DNA from 4 places in the Lysinibacillus sp. NPDC093210 genome. Region 1 is predicted to be linked to each of the others. Evidence: riboswitches for the same ligand, from Rfam matches in the RefSeq annotation. Region 1 holds a riboswitch; each other region holds the start of a gene.

Region 1 (3,139 bases):
GCTGAACAGGCGGTACATTACGCAAGCGAAGCAATTGAATTGCATGGAGGAAACGGTTATATCGAAGATTTTGTAACACCACGTTTACTTAGAGATGCTCAAGTACTTACGGTGTGGGAAGGTACGGCTAACATTTTAGCACTTGAGCTTATTCGCTTAGTAGATAAATTTAATGCCCATGAATTATTTGTCCATGTAATGCGCGAGCGATTGACGAAGTTAACTGATCGTTCATTAGTACAAATTGTAGGCGAGCAACTGAAGAATATCGAAGCAACATTGCAAGTCTTTAGTCGTTTGGATGAGGCTACGAAGTCGTACGAGGCAAAGGAAGTAGCCGAAAAAATGGCCCATTTATATGAAAGTGTAGTGGCAGTCGAATGGGCAGTCAAATTTGGCGGCAAGTATGAAAAGCTAGCAGAGATTTATTTAGAAGATACATGGGCATTACGCGAAATAGGCGCACCGATGAAAACTGTGCAATATTTTTCGGAAATTATGTAGCGGGTGCCAGGCACACAAACAATTTCGAAAATTTTGTTATTAGTAAAAATATACGTAGACTCCTGCGGGAACGTATGCAATGTAAGCCTCAACAAACCGCGCGACAGCGAGGGTTGTGGCTTAAGTGTGTGTCCTCGGAAAGCGAAGTGGATTTTTCTGATTTAGGAGTCGACATTATGTTAGGTTCTATGAAGTGCCAGCCACCCAAAGCATTATACTAATTGATTGAAGCGTATAGGGTCCGCACACAGCGGAAATCAACGATCATAAAAAAGAGACGCTAATACAGGGTCTCTTTTTTTATCGTTATCTATTTCTATTTTCATGTATAATAAAATCAACTGAATATTATAAAGGTTCTTTACTAAAGTAAAGTGAAAAGGGAAATCGGTGTAATTCCGATGCGGTCCCGCCACTGTAAGTGTGAGTTTTTTCAATCTATGCCACTGAATTTTTTTGGGAAGGCATGAAAAAGCATTTGGAGCACGAGCCAGGAGACCTGCCTTTATAGAACGATACATTGCAGCCTACGAGGATAGGATGGTGGTTTTTTTGTGCAAGCACCGCCTCTCGTTATGATGACGAGGGGGTTTTTTTGTTTTGGAAAGCTACTGACGATAAATAATTGAACATAAAGGCAATAAGTTGCCAACATTCTATCGATCAATCAAGTGAACAGAGCTGAAAAATGCACATACAATCTAAGGAGGTCTCACAATGAAAAAGTATTGGAAAATAGGGTTATCAGCATTTTTAGCAATGGGCATTCTAGCAGCATGTGGAGAAGAGCCGAAAAACGACAAAACAACAACAGAGCAGCAGGACCAGCAGGATACAAAACAGCTAGAAGAAGCAACGTTCCCGCTAACAATAACAGATGCTACTGGCAAAGATATTGTACTAGAAGCACCGCCAGAGAAAATAATTTCTCTTATTCCAAGTAACACAGAAATATTATTTGGACTTGGCTTAAATGATAAAATCGTCGGTGTAAATGATTATGATGATTATCCACCAGAGGTTGCTGACAAGGAAAAGGTCGGCAGTATGGAATTTAATATAGAAAAAATTATTGCTTTACAGCCAGATATCGTTTTTGCACATGAATCAGGTATAGCTTCTTTAGGGGGAGCGATGGATCAGTTGGCAGCAGCGGGTGTTAAAGTATTTGTTGTGACAAACGCTAGTGATTTTAATGAGACATATACGACGATCGAGCAATTAGGTCGCGCCACTGGTAAGCTACCAGAGGCAGAAAAAATTATTGTCAATATGAAAGCAAAGGTTGAGGAAGTCCAAGCAAAATTACAGGACGTAAAGCCGAAAAAAGTCTTTGTAGAAACATCAGATGAACCAGAAATCTACACACCTGGCAAGGACACGTTTATGCAGGAGATGCTAGAAATGATACATGCTGAAAATATCGCAGCTGATACGGACGGTTGGTTCAAAATTGATGCAGAACAAATTATTACAAAAAATCCAGATGTCATCGTGGTCACTTATAATTATGTGCCCGATATTTTAACGAAAATTCCACAACGTGCAGGCTTTGAGACAATTACGGCTGTAAAAAATAAGACTATTGTGCAAGTAGATGAAAATACGACAAGTCGTCAGGGCCCGCGGTTAGCTGATGGGCTTGAAGAGTTAGCGAAAGCCATCTATCCTGAGGCTTTTGAGTGAGTAAAACAGTTTTTGCCTATGTAACAGCCATTACGTTACTTATCGTTAGCATCTGGTGTGGCGTATCAATAGGCTCGGTTCATATTCCGTTAGAAGTTTTTTGGAATAAAGCGGCAGATGAAACTGCTGCCAATATTTTATGGAAAATTCGTTTGCCGCGAGTATTGCTCGCAGGTCTTGTAGGTGCATCGTTGGCGATTGCAGGGGCAGCCTTTCAAGGATTGTTAAAAAACCCGTTAGCAGATCCGTATACGCTTGGTGTATCTTCAGGAGCGTCAGTCGGTGCTGTCATGACATTATTTTTCGGCATCTCTATACCAGTTGTCGGTTTGTATGCATTGCCAACGCTCAGTATGATAGGGGCTGTACTAACGATGGTAGCTGTGATGAGCTTTGCCAGAATAGTAGACCGTTCTCTGAAAATGGAGACACTTATTTTAACGGGAGTTATTTTTAGTTCATTTTTAGGCTCGCTCATTTCACTAATGATAGCGTTATCAGGTGAAGAACTTCGACAAGTGATTGGCTGGTTACTAGGCTCAGTCTCGATGCGAGGATGGCCGTATGTACAAATGATTACCCCATTTGTGGTCATTGGCTCTATTATTTTATGGACGCAAAGACGCGAGCTAAATGTTCTGCTATATGGAGAGGAACGAGCAAAGCATTTAGGTGTCAATGTAAAGCGTAGCAAATATTTAATTTTAGTAGGAGGCTCTATGCTTACTGGGGCGGCAGTTGCTGTTTCAGGAACAATCGGCTTTGTCGGCTTAGTTGTGCCGCATATGACTCGTATGATTTGGGGTTCAGATCATCGTCATTTATTGCCGTTATCTTTTTTGAATGGTGCAACATTACTTATCATTTGCGATTTAGTGGCGCGTACGATAATTATCCCACGTGAGCTACCGATAGGTGTTATTACTGCATTTATTGGTGCACCTGTCTT
Region 2 (3,139 bases), on a different contig from region 1:
CAATAAATGTAATGAGTGAAATAAGTTCATCTCTCACGATAAGCGACAATAGCAGTAACCCCAAGGAAAACGTCATTTTTTCTAACGGATGAACGGACGCTAGTTTATTCATATAAGCATACTTATCAATGAGTAACATCGCTTAACCTTCCTTATGCTTGCCTCGCATATAGCCTACGAAATAGCCAATAAAGCCAGCACCAATCGCGGCTTGTAATACGAATAATAAGCTTTCGATTTCACCACTTGGTGGCTCCCATAAGCTTTCAAACCATGGTTCATATTCTGCATTAATTTCACCGATTGCAGCTTCAGCTTCTCCGTCTGCACCACCGAATTCTGCACCTTTTTGTACAAAAAGAGGGATGATTGCTAGAAGTACAACGACAGCTAGTAGCAGTAAATTCTTTTTCATCCTAATGTGCCTCCTTTGCAGAGAAAACACGTAGTGCCTTTAATTCGCTCACATTGTATTTTTTTAAGAAATTCATAACGATAACTGTTAAAATCCCTTCACTAATTGCTAGAGGGATTTGCGTTAAAGCAAAAATACCTGCAAATTTTGTGAATGAAGCCATAAAGCCTCCTACTTCAGAAGGGAAAGCCAGTGCTAATTGAACTGAAGTGACAACATATGTACCTAAGTCCCCAAGCATCGCTGCAAAAAAGACAGCAATAGAGAATGATAGGCCGATTTTTTGAGAACCTTTAAAGACATAATATGCAATAATTGGTCCTACAATCGCCATTGAGAAAGCATTCGCACCTAAAGTGGTAATACCACCATGCGCTAAAAGTAATGATTGGAATAATAAAACGATTGTTCCAATCACACTCATGGCTAATGGTCCGAAAAGAACTGTACCAAGACCAACACCAGTAGGATGTGAGCAACTTCCTGTTACTGATGGAATTTTCAGTGCCGATAAGACAAATGCAAATGCACCTGATAAGCCTAATATCATTTTCGTTTCAGGATTTTCGTCAATTGTTTTACGAATAGAACGTAATCCTAAAATAATAAATGGAATTGAAATGACCCACCAAAAAATCGCCCATTCAATCGGCAAAAATCCTTCCATGATATGCATAGCAAACGCTCGTTTTGGTACTAGTAAAAAAGCCACTAAGAAATAACTAAGTTTCCAAAAAGAAAATTTCAAAACCTTTCCTCCTCAACAGTAAATTTCGAATGTAGCGTGCGCAATAAAAAAGCACTTCTCCGTTTCGGAAAAAGTGCATAGCTGAAAAAGCAAATCGAATTGTCATTTGCCAAGCCGCACACCTATCCTCGTAGGTTGAAACGATCACGATTTTCTCGGCAGGTCTCCTGGCTTTAGTTCAACATTTTATAGGCCTTCCCGTCCTATGGACAGTGACATTTTCTATAAAATTCCCTAGTACAGTGGCGGGACCGCGCCGGACTTGAACCGGCTTCCCTTTTAAGCGAAATGAATACACTTCGCACCGAAAAAAGATGAAGTTGTGAGTTTTCACGAAGAAGTGTAACATGTTTTTCCAATCAGAAGCTATCCTTTTTTTGTAAAAAGTTTTTGTAAAAAGAATAACAATCTAGAAAATTCAGATAAATGTAAGAAAAAATCGATCAATTTCAATGAAATATTTGTTGAAATTTTATTAAAAATCTAATAAATAAAAAAGAAATGTTGAAAAGTATAAAAATAATAGGCTATGATAGAAACAGTTTTATATTCGTTTTATTAACATTTCATTTCAAAATTTAAATATAAATCCATCATTAAGTGCTCGAAATACTTCGAGATAATAGGGAAATCGGTGTAAACCCGGTACAGCCCCCGCTACTGTAATAGCTGATGAAATCGCAATGCCACTGAAGACTTGGGAAGGCGCGAAAGTAAGAGGAAGCTTAAGTCAGGAAACCTGCTTAATTGATGACATGCAAACTTTTCGGAGGGAGAAGTGAAGCGAGAGCGGATACGTATATATTCGTTTTTATTTTGGCTTCTATAAAACCTTTACTCTTCGATATCGAGTAAAGGTTTTTTTCTTTTTCCTAAAAGAAGAATGAGGGGAGAAAAGCAATGACAACTTGGAATTTAGAGGGCATGAAAACCCATCTTTTTATTTGTAATGGCAGTAGTTGCATGAAAAAAGAGGCTGAGGAAATTACGCTCGCAATTCGAGACGAAATAGAGAAATTAGCACTCGATAAGGAAATACATACGACAAGAACGCGTTGTAATGGCAGATGTAAAGATGCTTGTGTTGTGATCGCGTATCCACAGGGAAATTGGTATCGTGTACCAACAGTTGAGCATGGTAGAACACTTGTACAAGATTTAAACCATGATTCTTTACATAGTGAGCATGTTTTTACACTGACAGAAGGTACGTTGCAACGTACCCCGCAAACAACAGCCATTAAAGGCATCGACAAGGTGAAAGAGGGGTAAAAAATGGCGCAAAAAGGAAAGATTTTTGTTGTAGGCTTTGGACCTGGGGATTTCAAACATATTACGACGCGTGCTGTAGAGGCATTGCAACAAAGTGAATTTATTATCGGGTATAAAACGTATGTGGAGCTCATTCAAGATTTAGTAAGTGCAAAGTCGATTGTTAGTACTGGTATGACTGAAGAAGTGTCACGAGCACAAGAAGCGGTACGTCAAGCGGAGGCCGGAAATATCGTTTCTGTTATTTCGAGTGGTGACTCAGGCGTATACGGGATGGCTGGACTTGTATATGAAGTACTAATTGAGCTTGGTTGGACGGAAGCGACTGGGGTTGAAGTCGAAATAGTACCAGGGATCTCTGCTATTAATTCGTGTGCAAGTTTGCTAGGCGCACCGATTATGCATGATTCTTGCACGATTAGTTTAAGTGATCATTTAACACCTTGGAATTTAATAGCAAAGCGTGTTGAAGCTGCGGCGATGGCTGATTTTGTAATTGCTTTATATAATCCAAAAAGTGGTCGCCGTACACGTCAAATTGTAGAAGCACAACGGATTTTACTAGAATATCGATCACCGGATACACCTGTAGGACTTGTGAAAAGTGCCTACAGAGATCGTCAGGAAATAACGATGACAACTTTAGCAGAGATGCTCGAGCATGATATCGGCATGTTAACTACAGTTATAATTGGAAATTCATC
Region 3 (3,139 bases), on a different contig from region 1:
GCAAGGCGTGTAAAATGCCCATTTGTATTTAGTTTTTCAAATGTTCGATCTGGTGTATTTGAACGAAAGGCATTCATTGTTTGTTCTCCTTATAAAAAAGAGCTAGCAAGTAGCTAACTCTTTCGATGTTATTTAAAAGTTTTCAGGATAAAATCCCTTTGCTAAAATTTCAATAGCCTCTGCAGCTCGAACCCCTTCTGAAGCTGCTGAAAGCGGTAAAATGACAAAGCGTTCATTTTTCACAGCATCTGTTTCTTTTAGTGCTGGATCACTTTTTAGGAATTTAATTTTGTCTTCTGCAGTTTGGGAACCATAATCAATTACGACAATGACTTCAGGGTTGCGTTCAACTGTTTCTTCTTTTGATACCGTTGTCCAGCCCGACTCAACATCACCAAAAATGTTTTTACCGCCAGCAACTGTGACAAGTTCATCCATAAAGTTTTGTGCCGCTGTAAAGACTTCCTTATCCCCACTATCGTAAACTAGAACACGTAATTCTTTTTCACCTTGTGGCAACTTTGCGCGAACAGCATCAACATCCTTTGTCATCTGTTTAATTAATGCCTCTCCACGGTCTTCAACGCGAAAGATTTTTGCAATATTACGGATATCGGTAAATATATCCTCTAACGTTGGTTTTGTAATACTTGAAGAAGTATGTAAATATGTGTGAATACCAAGTGCTTCTAACTCTTCTGGTGTACCAACACCCTTTTCGCTAAAACCACTTTTCCACCCAGCGTATAAAAAATCCGCTTCACTATCAATTACTTGTTCTTTTGTCGGGTACTGCTCAGCTATCACTGGTACTTTATCGTAAGCTGCTTGTAAAGGTTCATAAATTTTATCATCTAAATAGGCAGTACCAACCATTGAATCTTCTAAACCTAATGCTAGCATTATTTCTGTGACGTGCTGATTTAAGCTAATCGCCTTTTTAGGAGCTTCTTTATAAACTTGTGTCGTATCGTTATTATCAATTGTTACTTCTTTTGCCTCTGCTTGTGCTGGTTCAATGTTTTCACTTTGTGCAGCTGATTTTGAATCATCCTTTGCACTACAAGCGCCTAAAATGCTCAATAGTGCAATTGCAAAAACTAGCCACATGCCTTTCCATTTGTTCATGTTTGTTTCTCCTTTAGTTTGTAATTTTTCATCTTTATAGTAAGAAATCAATGACTTCATTGCTACTGATCACGAGCACTTCTTGACGCTTCATTTCCTGGTAAAAGCATGAATTGCTGTTTAATGCTATGGTTCCTGCTTAATCTACTGCACATCAAAATGGACACAAAAAACCCTCTTGTTTCCAAGAGGGTGACATAGTGAAAAAACAATGGTTATTCAACCAATCACTATTCCCATCCTCGTGGTGTTAAGTAAAATAATATATATTGGCAGGTATCCTGGCTTAGGTTCAACGTTTATACGTCTTCCCATAGTTAAACTACAGTGACTGTGTTGTATAAACTCCCCATTTACAGTTGCGGGACAGCATCGGATTTACACCGATTTCCCTTTTAAGCAAATGATAGAAACCATTTGCACCAATATATAGAAGTATTAAGTTATAAAAATAGCCTAGCAGAAGTAATTTTTGTTTTCAATCACACAAAAAAATCCATAACTAATAATTACGAATAATTGACCACTATTCAAACATAAACGAGAACTATTCTACCCGAAATGTTTTTTAGGACTATCTGTTACAATAAGAATATAGGAAAAATAGAAATGAGGATTTTTTATGTATAAAACGATTGGTGTGCTCGCACATGTCGATGCAGGAAAGACAACCTTTTGTGAACAACTACTATTCCATACGAACAGTATTCAAACGCGTGGAAGAGTCGATCACCAAGATACTTTTTTAGATAATCATACTATCGAACAAGCTCGTGGTATTACCATTTTTGCCGAACAAGGACGGATGCAAATTGGGGATGATACATACACACTAATTGATACACCTGGGCATGTCGACTTTTCGCCAGAGATGGAACGCGCAATTCGTGTAATGGATTACGCCATTATTATCGTAAGCGCTGTAGAAGGTGTACAAGGACATACTGAAACCGTGTGGCAATTGCTACGTCAATACAACGTACCAACCTTCTTCTTTATTAATAAGATAGATCGTGAAGGCGCTGATGTAGATGCTGTTATGAAGCAGCTTCGAAAGGAATGTTCTCTCGACGTACTTTTAATAGACGACCCATTGCGTACAGATTATGTCCAGAGCCACATTGCTGAATGGCTAGCTGAACGTGATGAACAACTACTCGATGCCTATTTGACAGAAACTCTTGATGCACAAACATGCCTATTACAGTTGCAAAAGTTGATTAAACAAGAGCAAGCATTTCCTTGCTTTACTGGTGCGGCATTAAAGGATATTGGAATAAAAGAATTTTTATCACAGCTTCCTCTACTTACGGAAACTCGATTCGACCATCAAGCACCATTTCAAGGTGAGGTATTTAAAATTCGTCATGATGGAACTCAACGGTTAACGTTTATCAAAGCATTGCAAGGAACTTTACATACACGCCAAGACTTTACATTTGGTGATGTGACTGAAAAAATAACTGAAATTCGATTATATAATGGAAGCCGTTTTGACACAGCACAAGAAGTGCAAGCAGGAGAAATTTTCGCGGTTAAGGGGCTTAGTCTAGCAAAAATCGGTGATATTTTAGGTAGTACAATACCTCCTCAGCCATATGAGCTTGTGCCTACGTTACAAGCTAAAGTACAGTATGATGGACAACAGCATCTAAAGGAAGTTTTACAAGTATTCCGTTTACTAGAAGCCGAGGAACCATCGCTGCGAGTCGTTTGGCATGAGAAGTTCCAAGAAATCCATGTACATATTATGGGTGTTATTCAACTTGAAGTACTTGCTGAAGTGTTAAAAAATCGCTTTTCACTTTCTGTTACTTTTGGTGAGCCAAAAATTTTATATATGGAATCAATCGTCACGACTGTAACAGGATACGGTCATTTCGAGCCTTTAAAACATTATGCTGAAGTACACCTGTTAATGGAGCCTAATATTCGAGGAACTGGTAACACTTTTGTTAACGCTTGTCATGCTGATGATTTATCAGTTGGAAACCAACGACTAATTGAAAAA
Region 4 (3,139 bases), on a different contig from region 1:
GCAGAAACAATTCATCCGAATAATACGAGACGTGTCATTCGAGCATTAGAAATGATTGAATTAAGTGGTGTTTCAAAGGCTTCAGAGGAACATAATCGTGGAGAAATTCCACTTTACCGCCATTTGATTTTAGGGCTTGGTGAAAATATGTCACGCGATGAGCTTTATGATCGCATTAATCGTCGAGTAGATTTGATGATGGACAAAGGGCTGTTACAAGAAGTAAAAGGGTTATGGCAGCAAAATATTCGAGATGTACAGTCAATACAAGCGATTGGCTATAAGGAATTGTATGATTACTTAGATGGTCGATGCACATTAGAAGAAGCAATTGAAAGTTTAAAACAAAATTCTCGTCGCTACGCGAAAAGACAACTTACTTATTTCCGCAATAAGATGGACATTCATTTTATTGAAAAAGACTAAAAACTTTAATAATTTCTAAAAATTACTAATTGATAAATTGGTATAACATGCTACTATAGGAATGAAGAGGTAGAAAGAGAGTAGGGGAGGCGCAATCTATGAAATCAATCAATTTGCAAGATACGTTTTTGAACCATCTACGTAAAAACAGTGTTTTTGTAACTGTGTTTCTGTTAAACGGGTTCCAGTTAAAAGGAACAGTGAAATCCTATGACAACTTTACAGTATTATTAGTTGATGCTGAAAGCAAACAGCATCTCATTTACAAACACGCAATTTCTACTTTCGTTCCAGCAAAGCAAGTCGAATTTTTAGAGACAGAAGAATAGAGTCATTTTAAGCAGCTAGTGTTACATCACTAGCTGTTTTTTTTCGTTCACGCTATAATGTAATAGGAAATTGATATATTGGAGGACTATAAAGATGAAATCAATGGATACAACGCAATTATTAGAACAACTAGATGCTAACGAAGACCTATACATTATTGATGTGCGAGAAGATGATGAGGTAGCACAAGGTGTTATTCCTGGTGCTAAGCATATAGCGCTTGGAACAATTCCAGAGCGTTTAGATGAAATAGATCGATCTAAGCCTTATATTATCGTATGTAAAGCTGGCGGACGCTCGGCAAATGCATGTGCTTATTTAGAAGCACAAGGTTTTGATGTAACAAATCTTGAAGGCGGCATGCTTGCATATGATGGGGAATTAGAATTTAAATAATGTAAGATGAAGGTATTTAACAAGTCAGTTGTTAAATACCTTATTTTTTTAGCTTATATTAAAAGATGGCAATGCAAAAAGTGCTGTTACCAAAACTTTTAACAATATTGACACTCAAAAAACTTTGTCGTAAATTTAAAGTAATTACATAAAAGCATTAGGTGCCCACTTTGGGAGAATAGGGAATAAAGTGAAATGCTTTAGCGGTCCCACCACTGTAAAATGGAGTTTTATAGAGAATACCACTAGCGATGGCTGGGAAGGTTCTATAAAATGTTGAGATTGAGCCAGGAGACCTGCCTAATTGCTTCGGATGATATGGACGATGGAAAAGTCTGTAGTTTATTTGTTATGAAATAAACTACAGGCTTTTCTATTTTTTCATTCTTTTATGTAAAAGGTTAAAAAAAGGAGAGATGATGATGCAATTGCTACAACAAACGATTCAACAAATTCAACGTACTAACAACAAAATGATGGAAAAAGCGAAGGAACGTATAGATTCTCTTAGCAAGCCACCAAGCAGTTTAGGGAAGCTGGAGTCACTTGCTATACAACTAACTGGGATTACGGGAGAACTATATCCGAAACTCGATAACAAAGTGATCATCGTTTGTGCGGCAGATCACGGTGTTTGTGACGAAGCGGTAACATCGAATCCACAAAACGTAACATTTTTTCAAACATTGAATTTTCCTAAAGGGGTAACAGGTGTTTGTGCTATTGCTAAAATAACAAATGCAAAAATTGTAACAGTGGACGTCGGTGTCAAAGAGGATATTCCGCTTGATGCTGGTGTTTTAATTAAAAAAATTAAATACGGTACGGATAATATGGCGAAAGGTCCGGCGATGACGAGGGAAGAAGCAGTCCAATCAATTGAAGTAGGCATAGAAATAGCGACATCAGAAATAGCAAAAGGGGCAAATGTTCTTGCTACTGGTGAAATGGGGATTGGCAATACAACACCTAGTGCAGCTATATTATCAGTACTTCATGCTTGTCACCCGCTTGAAGTGACGGGATTCGGTGCAGGGCTAGGGTCAGGTGGAATTGAACATAAAGTAGCTGTTATTCAAAAGGCTATCGAAATAAACAAACCTAATCGTCATGATGCAATCGATATACTTGCAAAAGTTGGTGGGTTAGAAATAGGGGCTATGGCTGGAGTGATCCTTGCGGCTGCCGCAAATCGCAAACCAGTTGTAATTGATGGCTTTATTTCTACAGTAGCTGCACTAATTGCATATGAGCTTGAACCAAAAGTACAAGACTATATCATACCTTCTCATGCATCAGAAGAACCTGGGGCAAAAATAGCAGCCGAATTGCTAGGAGTAGAGCCGATGCTTCATATGAATATGCGATTGGGAGAGGGCTCTGGCGCAGCATTAGCGTTTCCAATTCTAGACGCAGCTTGTTCGATGATGAGCAATATGGCTACATTAGCAGAATCTATGGCGCTAATAGAAAATTAATAATTGACGGTAATAAGGTTAGTTTTTAGAGCGAAGGAAATAGTATATGCAATCTAGTTGATGGTACCGAAGGCGGGCGACTCCAGCGGGAACGCACGCAGCGTAAGTCGCAACAAACCGCGCGTTAGCGAGGGTTGCGGCTTACGTCGTGCCCGCGGAAAGCGCACGCCGTAGCGGACATCAACGATATAGCAGAAAGAGTTCGACTAATGTGATGGTATTTTTACGCTATGTAAAATGAATGAAACTATAGTTGTCCCTTCTTTTGCAGTAAATAAAAAATTAGAAGAGAACACGAGTTGATGGTAGCGAAGGTGGGCGACTCCAGCGGGAACGCACGCAGCGTAAGACGCAACAAACCGCGCGTTAGCGAGGGTTGCGGCTTACGTCGTGCCCGCGGAAAGCGCACACCGAAGCGGACATCAACGATATAGCAGAAATAGTTCGACTAATGTGATGGCATTTTTACGCTATGTAAAATGAATGAAACTATAGTTGTCCCTTCTTTT

What was found. A riboswitch is a leader RNA that binds a small molecule or an ion and turns the genes downstream of it on or off. The one in region 1 is predicted to bind cobalamin.
Region 2: another riboswitch for cobalamin. It lies ahead of ACIP9C_RS10040 (energy-coupling factor ABC transporter permease); the one in region 1 lies ahead of ACIP9C_RS11830 (ABC transporter substrate-binding protein).
Region 3: another riboswitch for cobalamin. It lies ahead of ACIP9C_RS15030 (ABC transporter substrate-binding protein); the one in region 1 lies ahead of ACIP9C_RS11830 (ABC transporter substrate-binding protein).
Region 4: another riboswitch for cobalamin. It lies ahead of cobT (nicotinate-nucleotide--dimethylbenzimidazole phosphoribosyltransferase); the one in region 1 lies ahead of ACIP9C_RS11830 (ABC transporter substrate-binding protein).

Annotation. Positions count from the first base shown of each region.
Region 1 is NZ_JBIVOE010000004.1:78,975-82,113, reverse strand. Features, by position in the region: gene ACIP9C_RS11835 (acyl-CoA dehydrogenase family protein) at 1-504, shown strand, start outside; cobalamin riboswitch at 842-1,025, shown strand; gene ACIP9C_RS11830 (ABC transporter substrate-binding protein) at 1,222-2,190, shown strand; gene ACIP9C_RS11825 (FecCD family ABC transporter permease) at 2,187-3,139, shown strand, end outside.
Region 2 is NZ_JBIVOE010000003.1:167,056-170,194, reverse strand. Features, by position in the region: gene cbiQ (cobalt ECF transporter T component CbiQ) at 1-139, opposite strand, end outside; gene ACIP9C_RS10045 (energy-coupling factor ABC transporter substrate-binding protein) at 143-415, opposite strand; gene ACIP9C_RS10040 (energy-coupling factor ABC transporter permease) at 417-1,163, opposite strand; cobalamin riboswitch at 1,304-1,487, opposite strand; cobalamin riboswitch at 1,745-1,924, shown strand; gene ACIP9C_RS10035 ((2Fe-2S) ferredoxin domain-containing protein) at 2,064-2,435, shown strand; gene cobJ (precorrin-3B C(17)-methyltransferase) at 2,439-3,139, shown strand, end outside.
Region 3 is NZ_JBIVOE010000006.1:91,697-94,835, forward strand. Features, by position in the region: gene ACIP9C_RS15025 (precorrin-3B methylase) at 1-77, opposite strand, end outside; gene ACIP9C_RS15030 (ABC transporter substrate-binding protein) at 133-1,128, opposite strand; cobalamin riboswitch at 1,383-1,570, opposite strand; gene ACIP9C_RS15035 (GTP-binding protein) at 1,751-3,139, shown strand, end outside.
Region 4 is NZ_JBIVOE010000002.1:249,093-252,231, reverse strand. Features, by position in the region: gene miaA (tRNA (adenosine(37)-N6)-dimethylallyltransferase MiaA) at 1-426, shown strand, start outside; gene hfq (RNA chaperone Hfq) at 525-755, shown strand; gene ACIP9C_RS06810 (rhodanese-like domain-containing protein) at 850-1,152, shown strand; cobalamin riboswitch at 1,295-1,470, shown strand; gene cobT (nicotinate-nucleotide--dimethylbenzimidazole phosphoribosyltransferase) at 1,575-2,630, shown strand.